Regions from separate parts of the Arthrobacter sp. NicSoilB11 genome, predicted to be linked through region 2. Evidence: riboswitches for the same ligand, from Rfam matches in the RefSeq annotation. Region 2 holds a riboswitch; the other holds the start of a gene.
The links. Region 2 has a riboswitch for glycine ahead of gcvP (aminomethyl-transferring glycine dehydrogenase). Riboswitches for the same ligand answer to the same signal wherever they lie in the genome.
Positions count from the first base shown of each region.

Region 1: it holds a riboswitch for glycine, as region 2 does, so the genes downstream of both, gcvP (aminomethyl-transferring glycine dehydrogenase) here and gcvP (aminomethyl-transferring glycine dehydrogenase) in region 2, are expected to answer to the same signal.

Region 1 covers NZ_AP024657.1:845,494-848,901, reverse strand. Annotated here, with positions in the region: gene gcvP (aminomethyl-transferring glycine dehydrogenase) at 1-1,868, opposite strand, end outside; glycine riboswitch at 1,922-2,029, opposite strand; glycine riboswitch at 2,056-2,153, opposite strand; gene LDO14_RS04015 (TetR/AcrR family transcriptional regulator) at 2,247-2,783, opposite strand; gene LDO14_RS04010 (MFS transporter) at 2,869-3,408, shown strand, end outside.
Region 2 covers NZ_AP024657.1:479,469-482,876, forward strand. Annotated here, with positions in the region: gene gcvP (aminomethyl-transferring glycine dehydrogenase) at 1-1,571, opposite strand, end outside; glycine riboswitch at 1,732-1,832, opposite strand; glycine riboswitch at 2,124-2,222, shown strand; gene cycA (D-serine/D-alanine/glycine transporter) at 2,369-3,408, shown strand, end outside.

The DNA of each region.
Region 1 (3,408 bases), 370 kb from region 2:
TCGTCGTGGTCGATGGTGCCGTCGGCAGCCGTGGCAACCACCACCACCTTCATGCCCGCGAGCACGGCGGAGGCGGCGTTGGTGCCGTGCGCCGAGGCCGGGATCAGGCACACGTTGCGCTGCTGCTCGCCCCGGGAATGGTGGTAGCCGCGGATCGCGAGCAACCCGGCGAGCTCGCCCTGCGAGCCCGCGTTGGGCTGGATGGACACCTGGTCATACCCGGTGATCGTGGTCAGGTCCGCTTCCAGGCCGGCGATGAGTTCGCGCCAGCCTTCGGTCTGGGAGTCCGGGGCGAACGGGTGGATCGAGGCGAACTCCGGCCAGGAAATGGCTTCCATCTCGGCCGTGGCGTTCAGCTTCATGGTGCATGAACCCAGCGGGATCATGGTGCGGTCCAGCGCCAGGTCGCGGTCCGAGAGCTTGCGGATGTAACGCAGCAGCTGGGTTTCAGACCGGTGCGTGTTGAAGACCGGGTGCTGCAGGTAGTCGGAGGAACGCTCGACGGCGGCCTCCAGCCCAAAGCCCTGGACCTCGGCAACCGTGGCGCCAAAGACGTCGGCAACCTGGGCGACGATGGCCGCCGTCGTGGTTTCATCGAGGGCGATGCCTACGGTGTCGGCGTCGACGCTGCGCAGGTTGATGCCCCGCGCCTCGGCGTCGGCGATGATGCCAGCAGCCCGTCCGGGGACCCGGACCGTAAGGGTGTCGAAGAAGCTCGTGTGCAGCACCTCGACGCCGGCGGCCGCAAGCGAGGCCGCCAGGCTACGGGCGTGGCGGTGCGCCGTTTGGGCAATCGCCTTCAGTCCGTCGGGGCCGTGGTAAACGGCGTACATGGACGCAACGATGGCCAGCAGCGCCTGGGCGGTGCAGATGTTGGACGTGGCCTTCTCGCGGCGGATGTGCTGCTCGCGGGTCTGCAGGGCCAACCGGTAGGCAGGCGTGCCGGCGTCGTCCTTTGACACCCCAACCAGGCGGCCAGGCAAGGAACGCTCCAGGCCTTTGCGGACAGCCATGTAGGCGGCATGGGGGCCCCCAAAGAACAGCGGCACGCCAAAACGCTGGGCTGAGCCGACGGCAATGTCCGCGCCCTGCTCGCCCGGAGGTGTGATCAGTGTCAGGGCCAGCAGGTCCGCAGCGACCGTGACCAGCGCGCCCCGGTCCTTCGCTGCAGAGATCACCGCGGACTGGTCCCAGACGCGGCCGGAAGCGCCGGGCTGCTGCAGCACGATCCCGTTGATGTCGCCCTCGGGCAGGCCCTTGGACAGGTCGGCGACCTCCACCTCGAAGCCGAGCGCCTCCGCACGCCCCAGCACGATGGCGATGGTCTGCGGCAGCACGTCGATGTCCAGGACGGTCTTGCCGTCTGCCGCGGGCTTGGTCTTGTTGGCACGGCGCATCAGCAGCACGGCCTCGGCCACCGCCGTTGCTTCATCCAGCAGCGAAGCGTTGGCGATGGGCAGGCCCACAAGGTCCTGCACCATGGTCTGGAAGTTCAGCAGCGCCTCAAGCCGGCCCTGGGAAATCTCCGGCTGGTAGGGCGTGTAGGCGGTGTACCAGGCCGGGGATTCCAGGATGTTGCGGCGGATCACCGGCGGAGTCACGGTGTCGTAGTAGCCCTGGCCGATCAGCTGCACCGCCGTCTTGTTCTTGGCGGCAAGCTTCCGCAGTTCCGTGAGGACTTCAACCTCACTGAGGGCGTCCTGCAGGCGAAGGGCGGTGTCCTGGCGGATGACCTTGGGAACCGCGGTGTCCACAAGGGAATCGACCGAGTCGTAGCCCACGGCTTTGAGCATGGTGTCGACGTCGGCCTGGCGGCGCGCGCCGATATGGCGGTCTACGAAAGTGGTGGAGGCTGGGGTAACCGACACGAAGGAACTCCATTTACTCAGGCGGCGAAGGGTACGCCACAGCTATTCGGGTTCCTCCCCGCTCTGTATTGGACCTGAGAGTTTCCGCGTTCCCTGCCTGGGCAGGACCCGCTTGCACCGTCGGTGAGCACAACAGTCCCTACCTCTCCAAAAGAGAATAAGACTGCCTGCTGCTTTCCAGAGGTGCCTCGCCGCGGCGGTACGGGGGCCTGCGAGATTCCTGGGGAGGATTTGCTCCTACGGCGCCTGCCTGTACTTCCGGCAGAACTCTCCCGCCGCAGATCAAAGGCTATTCATTTGTTGGATCATGAAGGCCGGTGACAGCCCTCACAACTTTCTATTGTCCTACGCGGCAACCCCTCCCGGCAAATGACGGAGCTACCTGCGGAGCCGTTCCAGCGCGGCCAGGAGTTCCTCCACGTCAGCGGCCGCTCCCCCGGCCGGCGCAGGGGCCACGGACAGCATGGCGTTGAAGTACAGGCCGTCCCCCATATAGAGGACTGCCTTGGCCAGCCCAGGTCCCACATCCGCAGCAATTTCGTCCAGCCAGCGCTGCTGGATGGCCGCGAAGCGGCGCCGCGTCTCCTCGTGGGCCACCTCTGCAAGCCGGGTGGCGGCCACGATGGCACGGTCCAAAGGGGTATCCGCCCAGACCGAGGAACGGATGAAGTAGGCCGCGGCGCCTTCAGCTGCCGACGCCATGGCATCGGCATCCTCGCCCGCCAGGCCCTCCAGGCGGTCGAGCAACACGGCAATCATGGCTTCCTTGTTGGGAAAGTGGTAGAGGAGGCCGCCTTTGGATACGCCGGCCCTGCGCGCCACGGCATCGAGGGTGGCCGCCCGCTCACCCACTTCAATCAGCAGGGACTCGAAGGCGTCAAGGACCGCGTCACGGGCAACAGGCTTTCGGGGCATGCCCTCCATCATGCCCTCCCCCGTGCAGGAATAAGGAAAACCGTCGCATTTTTAAACTATACCGTCCGGACGGTATAGTTATCTCATGACCACTTCCATCGAGAGTTCTGCAACCGGGCAGGCAAGCAGCACTTCCGTGCGTCCTCCGTGGCGCGACTGGCTGGCGCTGGGGCTGCTGATGTTTCCCGTGCTGCTGGTGGCGGTGGACAACACCGCACTGACGTTCGCGCTGCCGGCCATCGCCCGGGCCCTGGAACCCACAGGCGTGCAGCTGCTGTGGATCGTTGACGCCTACCCCCTGGTGCTGGCCGGGCTGCTGGTATCAATGGGAAGCCTCGGCGACCGGATTGGGCGGCGGAGGCTGCTCATCCTTGGCAGCATCGGCTTTGCCGCGCTGTCCGTTGCGACGGCTTTTGCACCCGCGCCGGAATGGCTCATCGCCGGCCGCGCCGCCCTGGGATTCTTCGGCGCCATGCTGATGCCGTCCACCTTGTCGCTGATCCGCAACATTTTCCCCGAGCCCAATCGCCGCAGGCTGGCCGTCGCCATCTGGGCCGCCGGATTCTCCGGCGGCGCGGCCCTGGGTCCGATCTTCGGCGGCTGGCTGGTGGAGCACTTCTGGTGG
Region 2 (3,408 bases):
TGGATCGAGGCGAACTCCGGCCAGGAAATGGCTTCCATCTCGGCCGTGGCGTTCAGCTTCATGGTGCATGAACCCAGCGGGATCATGGTGCGGTCCAGCGCCAGGTCGCGGTCCGAGAGCTTGCGGATGTAACGCAGCAGCTGGGTTTCGGACCGGTGCGTGTTGAAGACCGGGTGCTGCAGGTAGGCCGAGGAACGCAAAATAGTGTCGGGCAGTTCGAATCCCTGGGCGTCACCCACCGGACCGGCGCCAAAGGCGACGGCGACGGCGGAAAGTGTTGCCGCCGTCGTCGTCTCATCAACGGAGACGCCCACCGTGTCCGGATCGATGAAGCGCAGGTTGATGCCGCGGGCTTCAGCGGCGGTGATCACCTTGGCGGCCTTGCCCGGAACGCGGACGGTGAGGGTGTCGAAGAAGGAGTCCGTGACCAGTTCGCGGCCCAGTGACGTGAGTGCTGTTGCCAGGACCCTGGCCTTGTGGTGGACGGTCTCTGCGATCGCCTTCAGGCCGTCGGGGCCGTGGTAAACGGCGTAGAAGGAGGACACGATGGCCAGCAGCGCCTGGGCGGTGCAGATGTTGGATGTGGCCTTCTCGCGGCGGATGTGCTGCTCGCGGGTCTGCAGTGCCAACCGGTAGGCAGGCGTGCCGGCGTTGTCCTTGGAGACGCCCACGATCCTGCCCGGGAGGGTACGTTCCATTCCCTTTTGGACGGCCATGTAGGCGGCATGGGGGCCGCCGAAGAACAGCGGCACGCCAAAACGCTGGGTGGAGCCGACGGCAATGTCCGCGCCCTGCTCGCCCGGAGGTGTGATCAGTGTCAGGGCCAGCAGGTCCGCAGCCACGGTGACCAGCGCGCCCCGGTCCTTGGCAGCGGCGATCACGGCGGATTGGTCCCACACGCGGCCGGAGACCCCGGGCTGCTGCAGCACGACGCCGTTGATGTCGCCGTCGGGCAGGCCCTTGGACAGGTCGGCGACCTCCACCTCGAAGCCGAGCGCCTCCGCCCGGCCCAGCACGATGGCGATGGTCTGGGGGAGGCAGTCGGCGTCGAGCACCGTCTTGCCGTCCTTCGCGGGCTTGGTCTTGTTGGCGCGGCGCATCAGCAGCACGGCCTCGGCCACGGCCGTTGCCTCGTCCAGCAAGGAAGCGTTGGCTACCGGGAGCGCCGTCAGGTCCTGCACCATGGTCTGGAAGTTCAGCAGCGCCTCAAGCCGGCCCTGGGAAATCTCCGGCTGGTAGGGCGTGTAGGCGGTGTACCAGGCCGGGGATTCCAGGATGTTGCGGCGGATCACCGGTGGAGTCACGGTGTCGTAGTAGCCCTGGCCGATCATCTGGACTGCCGTCTTGTTCTTGGCGGCAAGCTTCCGCAGTTCCGTGAGGACTTCAACCTCGCTGAGGGCGTCGGTCAGCTTGAGCGCAGTTTCCTGGCGGATGGGCGCGGGGACGGCCACGTCAACCAGGCCATCCAGGCTGTCGTAGCCGATGGCCTTGAGCATGGTGTCGATGTCGGCCTGGCGGCGCGCGCCGATATGGCGGTCAACAAACGATGTTGGATGCGAATGAATCGTCATGAGGAACTCCAGATCTGGCCGGCCGAAGGTGGCACGGCGTGGGATGGGTTCCTCCCCGCTCTGTATTGGACCTGAGAGATTCCGCGTTGCCTGCTGTTGGCAGGGGACCGCTTGCACCGTCGGTGAACCAGGCAGAAGCCTGATTGCTTTCCAGAGTCGCCTCGCCGTGACGGTACGGGGGCCTGAGAGATTCCTGGGGAGGATTTGCTCCTACGGCGCCTGACCGGTGTTTCGCCGGGAGGACTCTCCCGTCACAGCTCGAAAGGCTTATTCAAATGTGGGTGATTCGGCTCACAAGGTACCGGGATAGACCCGTCCGTGGCAAATCGGGCGGCTTCCGTGCGGGGCTCGAGGGGCACGTGACGCCGTTCTTCCCCGCTTGTGTCGGGAGGGGTTTGACATTCGATCGTGACGGACACCACACTGAACCCCGGGAATGGCGCCGCCGGTGGCTGGCTCAGCGTATCCGGAGCAGCCCACCAGTCGGTGCCTGTCCCATTGCATGACCGGCCGTGGCCCAAAAAGCCTGCGGCTTCCAACTGAATACGCCTTCGACCTGCGGCGGGAGAGCCCTGCCGGGTACATCCAGCAGGCGCCGTAGGAGCAAACCCTCCCCAGGAAACTCTCAGGCCCACGTACCGCCGCGGACAGGCAACTCTGGAAAGCAGCCGGGCATGACCCTGGCTCACCGGCGGTGCAAGCGGCTTTTGCTGCGGAAACTCTCAGGTCCACTACAGAGCGGGGAGGAACCAAATCTTTTGCGGCACCCAAAAGCCGCTTTATCGATGGAGTTCCTCATGGCGATTCATCCCCCCACGTCCAACGGCGAACCAGCCCGCAGCCAAGGCGCTGCCACGGCAGCCCGCAGCGAGCCTCCCCACCTGGAGCGGCAGCTCACCAACCGGCATATCCAGCTCATCGCCATCGGCGGCGCGATCGGCACGGGCCTGTTCATGGGTTCCGGCAAGACCATCTCCGCGGCCGGCCCATCCGTGATCTTCGTATACATGATCATCGGCTTTATGCTTTTCTTCGTCATGCGGGCCATGGGTGAACTGCTGCTCAGCAACCTGAACTACAAGTCCTTCAGTGATTTCGCCGCCGATCTCCTGGGGCCGTGGGCCGGATTCTTCACCGGCTGGACGTACTGGTTCTGCTGGGTGATCACCGGAATCGCGGACGTCATCGCCATTGCAGGGTACTCAAAGGAACTTTGGCCGGCGCTGCCACTTTGGATCCCGGGCCTGGCCACGGTGGGCATCCTGCTCCTGCTGAACCTCGCCACCGTCAAGGCGTTCGGCGAGACCGAGTTCTGGTTCGCCCTCATCAAGATCGTCGCCATCGCAGCCCTGATCATCGTGGGACTCTTCATGATCTTCACCGGTTTCCAGAGCGACGCGGGCACCGCAAGCTTCACCAACCTGTGGAGCCATGGCGGGTTCTTCCCCAATGAGTTCATGGGCTTCGTGGCCGGATTCCAGATCGCAGTCTTCGCCTTCGTAGGCATCGAACTGGTGGGAACCACCGCCGCCGAGGCCAAGAACCCCGAGCGCACGCTGCCCAAGGCCATCAACGCCATCCCCGTCCGCGTGCTGCTCTTCTATGTCGGTGCGCTGGTCATCCTGATGGCGGTCACCCCGTGGACCCAGTTCGCCGCCGGCCACAGCCCCTTTATCGGGATGTTCTCCCTGGCCGGCCTCGGCGCCGCGGCCACGGTGGTCAACCTGGTGGTCCTGACTTCGGCGATGTCCTCCGCGAACTCCGGCATCTACTCCACGTCCCGCATGGTCTTCGGCCTGGCCCAGGAAGGCGATGCCCCCGGTATCTTCAGCCGGCT